DNA from 4 places in the Gracilibacillus pellucidus genome. Region 4 is predicted to be linked to each of the others. Evidence: riboswitches for the same ligand, from Rfam matches in the RefSeq annotation. Region 4 holds a riboswitch; each other region holds the start of a gene.
What was found. A riboswitch is a leader RNA that binds a small molecule or an ion and turns the genes downstream of it on or off. The one in region 4 is predicted to bind S-adenosylmethionine.
Positions count from the first base shown of each region.

Region 1: another riboswitch for S-adenosylmethionine. It lies ahead of SH601_RS12860 (methionine ABC transporter ATP-binding protein); the one in region 4 lies ahead of SH601_RS15720 (methionine biosynthesis PLP-dependent protein).
Region 2: another riboswitch for S-adenosylmethionine. It lies ahead of SH601_RS06200 (methionine ABC transporter ATP-binding protein); the one in region 4 lies ahead of SH601_RS15720 (methionine biosynthesis PLP-dependent protein).
Region 3: another riboswitch for S-adenosylmethionine. It lies ahead of SH601_RS00820 (Na+/H+ antiporter NhaC family protein); the one in region 4 lies ahead of SH601_RS15720 (methionine biosynthesis PLP-dependent protein).

Region 1 is NZ_JAWZSR010000007.1:150,412-154,630, forward strand. It holds gene SH601_RS12850 (MetQ/NlpA family ABC transporter substrate-binding protein) at 81-929, opposite strand; gene SH601_RS12855 (methionine ABC transporter permease) at 957-1,625, opposite strand; gene SH601_RS12860 (methionine ABC transporter ATP-binding protein) at 1,618-2,643, opposite strand; SAM riboswitch class I at 2,729-2,835, opposite strand; gene SH601_RS12865 (PTS sugar transporter) at 3,027-4,219, shown strand, end outside.
Region 2 is NZ_JAWZSR010000003.1:102,957-107,175, reverse strand. It holds gene SH601_RS06205 (methionine ABC transporter permease) at 1-491, opposite strand, end outside; gene SH601_RS06200 (methionine ABC transporter ATP-binding protein) at 481-1,509, opposite strand; SAM riboswitch class I at 1,637-1,756, opposite strand; gene SH601_RS06195 (LysR family transcriptional regulator) at 2,070-2,957, opposite strand; gene SH601_RS06190 (ABC transporter ATP-binding protein) at 3,094-4,062, shown strand; gene SH601_RS06185 (ABC transporter substrate-binding protein) at 4,066-4,219, shown strand, end outside.
Region 3 is NZ_JAWZSR010000001.1:168,673-172,891, forward strand. It holds gene SH601_RS00805 (sugar phosphate isomerase/epimerase family protein) at 1-487, shown strand, start outside; gene SH601_RS00810 (PTS sugar transporter subunit IIA) at 798-1,289, shown strand; gene SH601_RS00815 (cupin) at 1,330-1,686, opposite strand; SAM riboswitch class I at 2,005-2,105, shown strand; gene SH601_RS00820 (Na+/H+ antiporter NhaC family protein) at 2,205-3,512, shown strand; gene SH601_RS00825 (MerR family transcriptional regulator) at 3,525-4,219, opposite strand, start outside.
Region 4 is NZ_JAWZSR010000012.1:10,304-14,522, forward strand. It holds gene SH601_RS15705 (hypothetical protein) at 1-138, shown strand, start outside; gene cobA (uroporphyrinogen-III C-methyltransferase) at 328-1,077, opposite strand; gene SH601_RS15715 (inorganic phosphate transporter) at 1,103-2,173, opposite strand; SAM riboswitch class I at 2,426-2,528, shown strand; gene SH601_RS15720 (methionine biosynthesis PLP-dependent protein) at 2,611-3,702, shown strand; gene SH601_RS15725 (aminotransferase class V-fold PLP-dependent enzyme) at 3,699-4,219, shown strand, end outside.

The DNA of each region.
Region 1 (4,219 bases), on a different contig from region 4:
AAGGCTATAATATGAAGAAAAAACAGTGTAAAAGAAAAAGGCCGAACAGATTCGTTCGACCTTTACGCTACATTCTTAGCTTATTCATTAACAGGAATAATAGCACCGTTATATTCTTCTTCCATAAACGTTTGGATTTCTTCTGAACGTAAAACTTCCACAAGTTTGTGTAATGCTTCATTATCTTCATCTTCTGAGCGTGCAACAATTAAGTTAGCATATGGTGAATCAGATTCTTCAAGAATTAATGCATCTTCTGTTGGAACAAGGCCAAACTCAATAGCATAGTTTGTGTTGATAGCAACAAGTGCATCTTCTTCTCTTTCGTAGTTTTGTGTTAGGAATGCTGGCTCAATTCTTGTTTCAAATTCTAAATCTAATGGATTATCAACAACATCATCTACCGTAGCATCATCAGGATTCACATTTTCATCTAGTGTGATTAAATCTGCTTCCTGAAGTAATGATAAGATACGACCATGTTCAGGAGTATTACGACTCATGATAAATACAGTACCTTCTTCAATATCATCTATACTTTCAATGCCTTTAGAATAAATACCGATTGGTTCAATATGAATTCCACCAAGGTTAGCGAAGTCATAACCTTTTTCATTTCTTTCATTTTCTAAGAAAGGTATATGTTGATAATAGTTAGCATCTATTAGACCACTATCCAAATCCTGGTTAGGTAGGACAAAATCTTGGTATGTTTCGATTTGTAGGTCAATACCTTCTTCTTTTAATAATGGAACAGCCTTTTCAAGGATTTCTGTGTGTGGTACAGCAGAAGCACCAACGACAATTTCTGTTAAATCACCTGAAGTTTCTCCTTCATTATTAGAACTTTCTTCCTCTTCAGAAGTCCCGCAGGCCGCTAGAACAAACAGTAATAATGTTGTAAACAATACAGCTAATAGTTTTTTCATCGTTTGTCATCCTTTCATGAATCACTTTTATCTTTTATCTATCGCTTTGGATAGCATGTCCCCAATAAATTGAAAAATAAATACAAGTATAACAATGAACACAGTACATACAAATACTACATCAAAATTCCAGCTTTGGAAACCTTTCATATAAGCTAAGTCACCTAAACCGCCAGCTCCGATTACACCTGCCATTGCTGTGTAACCAACTAATGAAATGGTTGTAACGGTAATACCAGAGATAATTGCAGGCATTGATTCTGGTAAGAGAACCTTGAAAATAATAGTAGATGCTTTGGCACCCATCGATTTAGCTGCTTCGATTACCCCTTTGTCGACCTCTTTTAGACCAATCTCGACAAGGCGAGCATAAAATGGAGCAGCACCGATAATCAATGCAGGTAATGCAGCTTTCCAGCCACGAATAGTTCCCATTAGGAAATCAGTGAACGGGAATAGCAATAAGATTAGTATGATAAATGGTATGGCACGAAACACATTGACAACAAGCCCTGTAATAAAATTAATGAATTTATTCTCCCATAAATTACCTTGGTCAGTAAGAAATAATAACAATCCGAGGAGAATACCTAACACAAAAGTGCCAATACCAGCAATAATTGTCATGTACAATGTTTCAAGTGTTGCAACCCACATATCTTCCATTACAACATTAGGAAATAATGTTTCAAACATTTCTTAACACCTCAACTTCCACACCGGTGTTTTTCATATAGTCAATTGTTTCTTGTAACACGCTATTCTCACCGATTAATTCGACAAATAATGTACCGTAAGCTCCTTCTTGTGTCGGTGTAACAGAACCTTGTAAGATGTTAATTTCTACATCGAATGTTTTTGCTACTTCACTAATAAGTGCTCGTTTTGCCCGGTCACCGATAAAGTGTAGTTTGACTACTTCACTATCTTCACGGTCATTGATAAATGCAGCTAAGTTATCTTTTTCATGTTCTAATGGATTAAGCTGCTGTACAAATCGTTTTGTTGTTTTAGATGTTGGTTTTACGAAAACGTCGAGTACCTCGCCAGTTTCTACAACTTTTCCATTTTCCATAACGGCAACACGATGACAGATTTTTTGAATAACATTCATTTCGTGCGTAATCAAAATGATTGTAAGTCCGAGTTTCTTGTTAATGGAAACGAGTAAATCTAAAATATCATCGGTCGTTTCTGGGTCAAGTGCGGAAGTTGCTTCGTCACACAATAAAACTTCTGGGTCATTAGCCAATGCTCTTGCAATACCAACCCGTTGCTTTTGACCACCACTTAATTGTGAAGGATAAGCGTTCTCCTTACCAGCAAGTCCGACAAGATTAATTAATTCCAATACCTTTTCTTTTCGCTTGGACTTCGGCACCCCAGCAATTTCTAATGGAAACGCGATATTGTCATAAACAGTACGAGACCATAATAAGTTGAAATGCTGAAAGATCATACCAATCTTTTGTCGTTTCTCTCTTAACTGATTGCTTGGCATTTTGGTAATATCTTTATCATGAATCAGGATTGAACCGTCTGTCGGTTCTTCTAAACGATTGATCAGTCGGACAAACGTACTTTTCCCAGCACCACTGTACCCAATCACGCCGAAGATTTCGCCTTTGGCTATATCAAGTGAAACATTATCAACGGCTTGAACTTCTTGATTTTTCGTCTTATAACGTTTCGATAAATGTTTAATACGAATCATGTTAACACTCCTCTCTGTGTAGGTATTATACCTATAAAAAATCCCTTCTGTTCAAGAGGACAGAAGGGATACTAAGTCAATTGTCCTCTCATCTTTCAAAGCGTATAAGCCTTGATGGAATTAGCACCTGTCAGTTTTGCTGACGGTTGCCGGGTTTCATAGGGCCAGTCCCTCCACCACTCTTGATAAGAGATTTCGTATACATTTTTATGCATTATATCATATCATTATACGAAATATTCGTCAATTCATAATCAAAAAGTTAAATTATTCAGAATAAAGAGAAAATACTTTATCACACTAGCGTGATAAAACGATGTAGTCTATAATAGAAAACAGACTTTCAAAAATAGAAATACATTTCATCCGTGGGGGAAATAGCTATGAAGAATATCATCATTGTAGGAAGTAGTGGGGGGAATCTATTTAATTTAGGTGGGAAAGATCCAGACAGGTTACTTGAAGAGATTAGGATACAAGCTGACAGCGCAGGATTAGAAATAACCGCTGTGCAATTTATCGGTGCTGATGAATCAATGGATAATGCAAAAGAAAATAAAACAAATGCTAGATTATGGGCGATAGATGAAGAGGGCAATTTTGTTAAAAGTAATAAGGAGCGCTTGATAGGGATTAATCAAGAAGCAAAATTACTAGATACGAAGATTGCTGAAAAAATAGACCAAGGTAATGTAGATGGTTTAATTGTATTGAGTGGTGATCCAGAGGAAACGAATAAACAAGTGATCGATGCTGCGGTAAGAGGGCAGATACCAATCGTTGGAACCGGTGGTACGTCGATGGCACATATCGCTAGTAAGGGAGCTAACGTTATTTCCACTTCAGGTACGACAGGTACAACTAACCGTACACGAGCGGTTTCCTTTGTTACTGCTTTAAGTAAAAAGTTAGCTATTTCATATAAACCAATTCTTGGTAAACATGATGAGCACATGACAACGGGAACAGGCTTGAAAAATATTAATATTAGAGGAATTATGATGTCTGCTTTACCTGGTTTTATTGCGATGGCGCTAGTATTAGCGTTAAGTAAAATACCGGGTTTCGATCCTTTGGGTGATGTGTTTGATTTATTAATTGGGGCGCTGCCGGTTATGATTGCAGTAATAGCAGCAAAACAAGTATCAGAATTAGATGAAGTATCAATCGTTGCGGGCGTAATAGCAGGAGTGCTCGCAATTGATGGTGGAATTATCGGTGGGATGATTGCTGGTATTTTAGCAGGATTACTTGTTCGTTTCTTATTTGGAAAATTCGTTGAGTGGCGTTTTCCGATGACTACGGTTAATATTGCTGCAGGTGGTGTTGCGGGTTTAATAGCAGGATTGTTAGTTTATTATTTCATTGCTCCGATAGCTTTATTTATCGGCGATGGGATTAAAGAATTGATTGAAACAGCTGTTGCCTTCAATCCTATTTTAGCAGGTGCAATTGCAGGTGTACTTATCTGGCCAGCAATAATTGGAGGAGTGTATCATGCAGCGATATTGCCAATCGTTTTACTAGAGATGGAACGAACAGGGAATAGCTTCTTAGGTGCAGTTGATATGGTTGG
Region 2 (4,219 bases), on a different contig from region 4:
GATGCACCTATTATTCCGACAGTCGCAATCGTAATGTTAAGAATTAACGAGCTAAACGCTTCTGGCACAAGGACACGGAAAATAATTTGCCAAGGTTTTGCTCCCATTGCTTCGGCTGCTTCAATAACACCTGGTGATACTTCTAGTAAGCTACTTTCCACTAGCCTTGCAATATATGGAGCTGCATACACTACTAATGGAACAATCGCTGCAGCCGTCCCAATTGTTGTACCAACTACTAATCTCGTAAATGGGATAATCGCGACTAACAAAATGATAAAAGGGATGGAGCGCAAGAAATTAATCACACCATTTAACACGGCAAAGAATGCTTTATTCCCTAATAAATTTCCCGGTCTCGTAACAACTAGTACGATACCAAGTGGAATCCCGATAATTAATGAAAAAATTAGTGAAAATGCCACCATCTGTAGTGTTTCGATGGTTGCGTCCACAATTCGTGGCCAAAAAGTTGCTAAATCAATCCCCATCTGTTTCTACCTCCTCTACACTTGCTTGACTCTCAATAAACTGAATAGCCTTATCTATTTCTGTTGATGTACCAATCAATTCCACTATTAAGCTACCAAATGGCTTCTTCTGTAACTCGATAATTTGACCAAATAATATATTCGTGTCTACCTCGAATTTTTTCGCCACATCGGAGATAAGCGGAATATCTGTTGAATCATCTACAAAAGTTAAACGAACAATCTTGCTACCCTCATGTGCTCCATGCACTTTATCAATAACAGATTGTGGTAATTGATCATTCATAACTGTTTTTACAAAGTTTCTTGTCGTTTGCTGTTGTGGATTGGAAAAGACATCAAAAATCGATCCCTCTTCAATCACCTTTCCTTGTTCCATTACTGCGACTCTATCGCAAATCTCTTTAATGACTGGCATTTCATGTGTAATCATTAAAATCGTAATGTTATATTCTTCTCTGACTTTTCTAAGCAAGTCTAAAATAGAGCTAGTTGTTTGTGGGTCAAGTGCTGATGTTGCTTCATCACACAATAATATTTCTGGATCTGTTGCTAATGCTCTTGCAATACCTACTCGTTGCTTTTGCCCGCCCGAGAGTTGTTCCGGATAATGTTCTGCTTTATCCTTTAAGCCAACAAACTCAAGTAACTGATCCACTTTTCGTTTCACTTTTTGCTTAGAAACGCCAGCTAATAGCAATGGAAAACCAACATTATGAAAGACCGTTTTTGATTCTAGTAGATTGAAATGCTGAAAAATCATCCCAATCTTTCTGCGAACATTAATCAATTCTGGTTTAGACAACTTTAACATGTCTGTGCCATTTACGATTATCTTGCCTTGATCTGGTCTTTCTAGTAAATTTACACATCGAATTAGTGTACTTTTTCCTGCTCCACTAAAACCGATCACACCGAAAATCTCTCCTTGTTCAATCGATAAATTGACATGATCAACAGCTGTTATTTGTTTATCATTTGTTGTGTACGTCTTCGTTACATCTTGAAAATCTATCATGTAATCCCTCTTTTCTTATTATCCGAATATTTCGAAAAAAATCTGTATCGTTCGTTCTTAGCCAATAAAAGAATCTCCCCTTCAAAATAAGAAGAGAAGATTACATATCTATTTCGTATACCTGCCCTTCTTATCTTTCAAGTGATCACTCACTTGCTGGAATTAGCACGTTCTTTTTATTCATTAACGAATAAAACACGTTGCCGAGGCTTCATAGGGCCAGTCCCTCTACCTCTCTTGATAAGAAATTCGATGTTTGTATGAAATTGTGAGTCAGTGAAACTTATTCTAATGAACAATTAACCGATTGTCAATATAATTTTCAGAAAAAAATAATAGTAAGCGTAATCATGCTGTTTTTTTAGGGGGATTATTCATGCATTTAGTTGCTGACGAAATGGGAATAGGGATTCTTCAGTGTGGAAGTTATAGACTTCTACTGATTACTAACGTCAGCTTATTGCTTCTTTATTTATAACAGAATTGCTTACTGTCTATACAATGATTTATTTACAAAATTGAATGCTTTTTCTTTCCTTTGTGTTCATATTTCTGTTTATTTAAACCTCTAGCTCTCCCCCTAAGTTTGTCACTAATTTTTTAAAATATTGAAATGGCCCGCTCATCCATAAATTACGGTGGTAGACAAAATGAATTTGTCTTTCTAAATCTTGGTTGTGAAATTCTATATAGGATAAATGTGTTTCTTTTTCGATTAATCGTTTAGAAATAAGTGCGACAGCCTTGCCGTATGATAACATCTTAATAATGGTGGAAACAGAATCAAGTTGAATCATTTCCATTCTTAGCTTTTTTTCTTGTAGCCAGACTTGAGAAAAACGGCCTGTTGAACTGGATAAACGGTGCACTAATAATGTTTGATTGTATAAATCATTTTCTTCTAAAATCGTTTTTCCGTTAAATGAATGTTCCTTACTAAAGGCTAGTACAATCGTGTCACTTGTAATAGGTTCATAGATGAGGTCTTGCTCTTTATTTCCTGTTTCCATAATGAAGCCACAATCTAGTTCTTGTAACAACAGCCTTCTTTCTATATCTGGAGCTGTTTTTACATCTAAAGAAACCTTCACTTTTGGATAGTTTTCTGCTAATTGGTGAATTAATTCTGGCATGAACAATTGTGCTGGAACACCACTTGCGCCAAGTTTTAATGCTCCTTTTTCCCCATTTTTATAATCTGCGACACTTTTTTCTAATGCTTGATTTGTCTGACTTAATTGTTTGGCATAATGATAGAGCATTTCCCCTGCATCTGTTAGCCGGTAGCCGCCTGCATTAGTACGAAAAAGCTTAATTCCGTAGTCTTCCTCTAACGATTTAATATGAAAGGAAACAGTTGGTGTTGATAAACCTAATGATTTAGCGGTATCGGTCATTTTTCTCGTTTCTACTAGCGAAATAAATACATTTAATTTTTGGATATTCACTTTATCACCCTGAAGTATTTTAGATTTTTTCTAACAATATGATGATTTTATCAGATTTATTTTAATTTAATGTTAACAGTTAGTTAATATTTACTAAACATTTCTCCCCTACACTTATGAGTAAGGAGAGGATATCATGAAAATTCATTTAAAAGGGGTCGAGAAAAAATACGGAAATATCCAAGCAGTAAAGCCGATTGATCTGACAATAGAAGATCAATTTGTCACGATTCTCGGTCAATCAGGCTGTGGGAAAACAACTTTACTAAAAATGTTAGCAGGACTAACAGAGCCAACAGCTGGAGAAATTCATTTTGATGACACACCGATTTTTTCTCTGTCAAAAAAGGTGAATGTAAAGCCGAACAAACGAGAAATCGCCATGGTATTTCAGGATTTTGGGCTTTGGCCACACATGACTGTTTTCGACAATGTTGCTTTTGGTCTCAGAGGGAAAGTAGCAAAAGCAGAACGAACAGCAATCGTTCATGATGCATTAAAGAAAGTAAAGCTGGAACAAAAGGCCAAAATGAAACCAGGGGAATTATCTGGTGGACAGCAGCAACGTGTTGCCTTAGCGCGAGCAATCGCTGTTAATCCAAAGCTGATTTTGTTTGATGAAGCGCTTAGTGCACTTGATGCGATCCTTCGCGAACAAATGCGTGAGGAAATTTTGACAATCGTTCAATCGATTGGTTCCAAAGCTATTTTTGTGACGCATGACCAGACGGAAGCAATGGCAATGTCTGATAACATGATTGTCATGAATAGTGGAGAGGTAGTCCAAACAGGTTCACCTGAGGAAATCTATCACTCCCCTACCAACACTTTTGTTGCTAATTTTATCGGCAAAACGAATTGGCTAGAAGAACAAGACAAAATGATTCGACCTGAACATGTTCATCCATACCCACAAGCAAATACACGGGCGAGATCAGGAATCGTAAAAAAATGCATGTATGAAGGGGATCGCTATCTTATCTTTGTCGAAACTAATGGTCATCTGTGGAAGTTCTATGACCACCAACCACATATCCAAGGGGAAAAGATAAAACTTTATATCGAAGAAAATACGATTCATTCATTACAAAAACAGGAGGCGTAACAAATGAAAAAATTAAAAATGACGGCAATGGCAGGAATTTTCACATCAGCATTACTATTAGGTGCTTGTGGAGCTGACAATGACGAAGCTTCAGGTGCTGAAAACAGTTCTTCAACAGACGAGAATACGCTCACGGTTTATTCAGCAGGACCTGGTG
Region 3 (4,219 bases), on a different contig from region 4:
ACTTCCCGAAGAATTGCGAACAGATGAGGCAGCATATTATAAAGGAGCAGCTACATTAAATGAAATAGGGAAGAAATGTGCAGAAGCAGGCTTTACTTTTGCATACCATAATCATAACATGGAGTTCTTTGATCTTGGTAATGGAAAGACAGGCTTTGATATTTTATTTGAAGAGACGGATCCTGAGTATGTGCAAATAGAGCTTGATTGCTATTGGGCAACACATGCAGGAATAGATCCATTAACGATTATTAAAGAACATGACAAGCGCATTGTTTCTTTGCATATTAAAGATATGGTAGAAGAAAATGGCGAAAAACGTAGTATTGAAATAGGAAAAGGATCACTGGATATTGCTACACTTTGGCAAACAGGTGAATCTACCGATGTCCATTGGTATGTGATTGAACAAGAACAATTCGATGGAGACCCACTAGATAGTGCAAAGGAAAATGTCGTGAACTTAAAGCAAGTAATTAATAAATGAATGAAGTGATTGGTAACGTTTACTAGATTTGCTGACAAAAAGGGCAATGAATTCAGCTTTTTTTGTTAATAACTAGATTTACTGACATAATGTATTGTGCTTCCCTTTATTTTTGTCCATAACAAGTAAACAGATGAACGCCCAAAATGAAGCAGAACCAAAATTAAGGTCACTCATAAGGCGAATGAAAGTTTGTTGATGCTGTATAAGCTTCTTTTCTTACTATATAATTAGTAACATTTTCCTGTTTTTTTAGATTCTGATAGTTTATAATGGGAAATGGTAATAGACATCTTTGGAGGTAAGTCATATGTTTAAGAAGCTTTTTAAAAAGAAAGAGACAAATACAGATTTAGTAACGCCACTGACAGGGAAAGTAGTACCGTTGGCGCAGGTCCCTGATGAAGTTTTTTCACAAAAGATGATGGGGGACGGTATCGCTATCGAACCTACTGATAAGCAAGTTGTATCACCAATTGATGGGGAAGTTGTCGATGTATTTAAGACAAAGCATGCGATTAGTTTTCGCACTGATGGTGGTGCAGAAATTTTAATACATATGGGACTTGAAACTGTACAGTTAGACGGTAAAGGTTTTGAGATTCATGTGACAAACGGTCAAAAAGTGAAAAAAGGTGATGCTTTAGCAACATTCGACTTAGATGTCATTAAAGCAGAAGGTTATCAAACGATTACTCCTATCATTTTATTAAATGGAGAAGAATTTTCTTTGTCTAATGCAGCTGGTGAACAAGCTGTGACAGCAGGTGCGGATACACTTTTCCGTATTGAAAAGAAATAATATTTAACCATTAAGAATGAGCTTTTATCAAGAAAAAAGCTCATTCTTTTTTCTTGAATAACATAGAAGTATCAAGCTTTTCACCTTCAATGACGATGGCTATTAGTCCTTTATCTGTTTTTGTTTCGTGCCATTCATTTTCCCTCCAAAGCACAACTTCTCCTGGTCGAATAGCAACAAATTCATCAGATTTACCGCGTACCCAACCATTTCCACTAATAACGATAAACAGTTGTGGAACAACAGCTTGATGATATCCGATAAGTCCGTTCTGTTCTAGATGAATACAAGCAATTTGAGTAGTTTTTTCGGTTTTGGTTATAGGTGAAAGGGTAAAATCAGAGTGAAACTGGGTGATTTTTTTACCAACTTCTTTGTTCAGTTGGAATATCTCCATAGTAACTCTCCTTCATATGTAGATTTTATCACGGTGTAAACGTCCGTAAAACCCCCACTTCAAGGTTCGGGTGAAAACTAGGAAGCTAAGTGGGGGATAAACGGACGCTAACTCCCTGATAAGTCTCACTTTATCAAGATATAGTTCACTGATTGTGGCTTGTTCTATACTACCATATAATGTAATGTTTTGGAAGGTGGTCGGGCTTGTTTCAAGTGCGAAGTTATTAACCTATGGGACTGTATAAAAAAATGTCGAAAACTACTTGACATTATCCTCTCAAACTTGTACATTTGTATATACTTAAAAATTAAACATTTCTTATCCAGAGAGGTGGAGGGACTGGCCCTTTGAAGCCTCGGCAACAGCTCCATGAAGCAATGTGCCAACTCCAGTAGCGATTAGCTAGCAGATAAGAAGAGAGTATGAATGATTGAAGGACCTCTTCTAATACTAGATAGAGGTTCTTTTTTTGTGTTTGTAAACCACAAGAAATAGCAAAACGAGGAGGACAACTAGTGGAAAAACAATCAAAAGGTAATGCAGTAGCACTATTACCATTACTTGTTTTTATATTATTATTTATTGTATCGGGAATCGTTACGCATGATTTTTCCAGTATGCCAATTAATGTAGCGGTATTGATTGCTGCAGTAGTAGCGATTGCGATAAATCGAAAAGAAAAATTGTCGAAAAAGATAGAAGTGTTCACAAAAGGTGTAGGACACGAGAATATCATTTTAATGGTGATTATCTATATATTAGCAGGTGCTTTTTCAGAAGTAGCGGAAGGAATGGGAGCAGTTGATGCAACCGTAAATCTTGGTCTCTCTCTACTTCCTGCAAACTTGTTGATGGTAGGTTTGTTTATTATTGCTTGTTTTATTTCGCTTACAATGGGAACGTCAATGGGGACCGTTGTTGCACTTGCGCCGATTGGTATCGGAATTGCAGAACAAACAGATATTTCAATGGCTTTGGCGATGGCGACTATTATTGGTGGAGCGATGTTTGGTGATAACTTATCGATGATTTCGGATACAACGATTGCGGCAGCAAGGACACAAAATACAACGATGAGTGATAAGTTTAAAACCAATTTTTGGATAATACTTCCGGGTGCTATTATTACCATTATTATATTATGGGCCATTACACTTGGTAGTCATTTTACGGTTCAAGAAGATTATTCTTATCAAATTGTAAAAGTACTTCCATATCTTGCTGTTTTAATTGTAGCAATATTGGGAGTAAATGTACTAATCGTTTTAACTGGTGGCATTGTTTTTGCAGGAATTATTGGTTTATTAGATGGCTCTTTCACAGGAACAAGTTTAGTTCAAACAGCATCAGAAGGAATAATCAATATGCAAGATATTGCGATCATTGCTTTGTTAATTGGTGGTATTATAGGTATCATTCAGCATAACGGTGGAATTGATTACTTGTTACATGTTGTATCACGTCGAATCAAATCCAAAAAAGGTGCAGAGTTTGGAATTGCTGGACTTGTCAGTGCGGCAGATATTAGTACAGCTAATAATACGATTTCGATTATTATGACAGGTCCGCTAGCGAAAAATATTGCACAAGAATATCAAATAGACCCAAGGAAATCAGCTAGTATTCTTGATATTTTTGCAGCATGTTGGCAAGGGATTTTACCATATGGTGCGCAAATGCTTGCTGCTAGTGGGTTAGCTGCCATATCACCATTAAGCATCATACCGTATTCCTTCTATCCTATTTTATTAGGACTTAGTGGTATCATCGCCATTTTAATTGGCTTTCCACGATTTAAACAAAAAGCATCACAACAAGAGTAGGGCGCATTAGTCCTACTCTTTATTTTCCACGTGTATCATAATTTTCAGGACATACTCTTCTTCGCGATTTTTGACGGCAGCTTCATATACATATTCTTCTAAAATATATTCCCCGATCTCTAGATGCCTTCGATCCATTTCTTGCAAAAGTTTTTGGTAAGTTTGACCGACATGTTGGTATTCACCAATATGGTATCCAACTAAAAAATCTCCATCAACTGTTTGAAAAAAAGAATGATCTATTTTCGGTTCAAGTTGTTTGTTATATAAATAACTGTAATTAGTAAAATCCCCTTTTAGCGCATTTTCACGAGAAGTAATGGTACCAATCGGATAGCCTGTATCAAGATATGCATCAGATAATTCCACTAAAAAGTTATGGAATGCTTCTACAAATTCTTGATCTGATGCATTTTCAATATTGTTGCTTAAATAAAGGGTTTGTTTAGGTAGTCGTTCTACTCTAATTTGTTGAAAGTCTAGCTTCGTTGCTTCGTTTAACGACTGAATTTGTCCTTCTATCATGTTAACCTTCATTTCCAGTCGCCTTCGTTCTTCTAGTATCTTTTCTTGTTGTTCATACATGATCTTAAGCATTTTTTCTGGTGATTTATTTTGAGTGTATTGTTTTATTTCATCTAATGACATGCCTAAGTCTTTTAATAGGGCAATAACTGCGAATAACTCTAATTGATGAAATGAATAAT
Region 4 (4,219 bases):
ATTAATAATTCTACGGGAAAAAAAGATTTATCAGAGAATGTCTTACAACAATTTTTAGATCAGATTAATCCGCAGTGGGACTGGAAATCGGATCAAGAGCAATTAGATCAAGCACTAGAACAAGATGGTATCTCCTAAAATGACTCGAGAATATAAATATAGACAGAGTACTCCACAAAACAGCTGTATTCTGTCTATCTTGATTTATTTATCACGGTGCATGAACCCCCACTTCAAGATTCGAGTAAAAACGAGGAAGCTGACTACCTGATAAGTTTCGCTAACAGTCAGTGGGAGTCAAAAACTCCCACTGATTGAAGTCTCACTTTATAGATAAGCTGCAGTCGACTCTTTATACCAATTAATTCGCTCGTTAAGTCTGACAACTTCACCAATGACAATTAATGATGGATTGCTTACCTCATGTAGTCTGTTAATGATTGTCCCTAGATTTGCTACGATAGTCTTCTGCTTTGGTAATGTACCCCAATGTATAATAGAGACTGGTGTTTCTTCGCTCAGTCCAGCCTTCATTAACTTTTCTGCAATAATAGGAAATTTTCTAATCCCCATATAAAAACATAATGTATCTGCACCACCTGCGATATGACGCCATTGTTCGTCTGTCTTCTCTTCAGCATATGCCCCATTAATAAAGCTAACAGACCCACTTACTTGACGGTGTGTTAGGGGAATACCTGCATATGCCGCAGCACTAATGCCAGATGTAATACCTGGTACGACTTCATAAGTTATCTCGTTTTCTTCTAAAACAAGAGCTTCCTCACCACCACGACCAAATATAAATGGATCTCCTCCTTTTAGCCTTGTAACGACTTTGTCTTCTTGGGCATATTGAACAAGTTGCTCATTTATACTTTCCTGAATCGTGCCATGCTTACGTGGTTCTTTCCCACAAAAAATTAATTGTGCACCTGCTTTCGCATAATCCAATAGGGTGCTATTAACCAATCTATCATACAAAATAACATCCGCTTCTTCTATCGCGCGCATACCTTTTACGGTAATTAATTCTGCGTCACCTGGTCCGGCCCCAACTAAGTACACTTTCCCCATCTTGACCCCATCCTTCTACACAATTCTATTGTTTTCTCCATGAAATCTCTTTTTCTCTTAATAAAGCTTTTTTTGGTTTTTCACGATATCTAACTAAAATAAATGTCGCAACAATTGCTAGCGTTAATAATATCACTTGCTCAAACCTCTGGTGTACAACCATTTCCGTTAAAGCAAAAGCTATCACTAAAGAAACAATTGGTGATGTTACCCACACTTTAGCAATTTGATGAATAATTTTCTGTTTCCAAACATTCTTCCAATTATTACTCGCGTTAATTCCGACAATTGCCGAGGTTGTTACTTGTGTCATGGGAATAGGTATTCCTAATAATGATGCACCTAATACCAATCCACCTGTTGCACCTGATATAACTATACCATTTCCAATACTTAACGATGTGATTTTTTTGGCATTTGTCTCTAATACTCTCCCACCAAAAAAGATACTTCCAATTGCAACGACAAGTGCCATTAGCGGTAAACCTAGTCCCATTGATAAAATATCCGCTCCAACAAGTGGTCCTAAGGCATTAGCTACATTATTCATTCCTGCTGCAATTGCTTCTATTATACCAGTGATTAATAATAGAAAGGTTAACACTTTTAACGGCGGACGATATGTCATCTTCTTTTGTACTTTTTTACGTATCTTTTCAAAAATTAACGTAATCAAAAAAGCTACTACAGGTATGATTAACCAAAAAGATATAATAAAAAGCACCGTCTGCACATTCAACTGTTGGAAACTTAAGCCAACTCCTACTATCGCTCCAACAGTCACTTCGCTTGTTGATAAAGGGATACCTATATAGTTGGTGATTAATAAAGTGAAACCTGCAACGAGTAAAATAATACACGCAACATGTATATCAAATATTTGTTCCGGAATAATACCTTTCCCTAACGTATTTGTTACATGCTGGCCACCAAGTACTGCCCCTGCAAGTGCACCTAGTCCTGCAATAATTAGTGCATATTTCTTTCGTTTAATAACTTTCGTACCATACGTTATACTCATACTAGCCGCAGACCCACTTGCTCCTATATTAAAAGCAAAAAGACAAGCTGCTAAAATGGCTATTACCACTAACATGTATACACCAACCTTCTCCTTTGATCTCCTTTTCCGCTTTCAACTCTTATATTCCAATAAGAAAACTCGGATTAATATTTAAAAAAATATACACGTTTATATTTGCTCCTAATACGACTAAATATTTTACATAAATATAAGCGATAATCGATTGATTGTCAATAGATACCAAATATATATTTTTTCAAAAAATTCTTGTAATTATTTCCTCTATGTTATATGATAACCATATCGAATTTTTAAATGAATAGAATCTTATCAAGAGAGGTGTAGGGACTGGCCCGATGACACCTCAGCAACCAGCAATTACATTGTATGGTGCTAACTCCAGAAGGTATTTTACCGAAGATAAGAGAAAACAACCTTAATCACAAGGAGGTCTTCTACTTATCGAAGACCTCTTTTTTTATTTTTACTTTCGAAAGGATGAATGATTAATGAAACATATGGAAACAACCCTCGCCCAAATAGGTAACCGAAAAGATGCACATACTGGAGCTGTGGAGGCACCTGTTTATTTCTCTACAGCATATCAGCACCCATCCCTTGGAAGCTCTACTGGATATGATTATACACGAACAGCTAATCCAACTCGTGAAATTGTGGAAGAAGCAATCGCCACATTAGAACATGGAACAAAAGGATTTGCCTGTTCATCCGGTATGGCTGCTATTCAATTAGTTTTCTCTTTATTCCGTCAAGGGGATGAAATTGTTATTACAGAAGACATTTACGGCGGAAGTTATCGCTTGTTCCAACACTTTTACGAATCCTATAATATAAAACCAGTATATGCAGTTCCTGAGCAAATGGAGCAACATATTAACGAAAATACGAAAGCAATTTTTATTGAAACACCCACAAATCCACTATTATTAGAAATTGATATTGCACAAGTAGCGGCACTTGCTAAAAAACATGGATTATTACTAATCGTCGACAACACGTTTTATACACCTTACTTACAGCAACCATTAACAGAAGGAGCGGATATTGTTATTCATTCTGCAACAAAGTATTTAGGTGGACATAATGACGTACTAGCAGGACTTGTTGTTGCAAAAGGCGATGAGTTAAGTGAACGTTTAACCCATTTACATAACGCTATGGGTGCTGTTTTATCGCCTATGGATACTATGCTGTTAATAAGAGGGATGAAGACATTATCTCTAAGGCTAGAAAAACAACAAGAAAATGCTCAGCAATTAGCGACTTTCCTAGAGCAATTACCGCAAGTAGAAAAAGTTTTATACCCTGGCAAAGGTGGGATGATCAGTTTTTGTGTGACTGATAGTGCTTTGGTCGCTCCATTTTTAGCACAATTAAATGTAATCTCATTCGCGGAAAGTCTTGGCGGAGTAGAAAGTTTTATTACGTATCCTACAACCCAAACACATGCAGATATTCCAGAAGAAGAAAGGGAACGTCGAGGTATTAGTGATAAGCTGCTACGGTTTTCCGTTGGGGTCGAGCATATTGAAGATTTGAAACACGATATTAAACAAGCATTAGGAGGAGAACAAGCATGACACGCTCAAATGAAACAACTCTCGCACACGGTGGTAACCATCAAGGTTATACAGAAAAGCATACTGGTGCTGTAAATCCACCAATCTATGTATCTTCTACCTATCACCAGCAACAATTAAATCAATTTGGTGATTATGATTATAGCCGTTCCGGTAATCCAACTCGTGATCAATTAGAAGCAGCGATTGCGAAGCTTGAAAACGGAATAGCCGGTTTTGCCTTTTCTTCAGGAATGGCAGCTATCTCATCTGCACTATTATTGCTTAAGTCTGGTGATCATATCGTAATTACTAAAGATGTCTATGGGGGGACTTTTCGATTTGTGACACAATTATTAACACAATTCTCCATAGAGCATACGTTTGTCGATATGACACAGCAAGAAGAGATTGAAAAAGCAATTCAACCTAATACGAAAGTCATTTACATGGAGACTCCAGCAAATCCATTACTACAAATTACAGATATTGAACAAGTCGTTCAATTAGCAAAAGAACACGGTTGTTTAACGTTTCT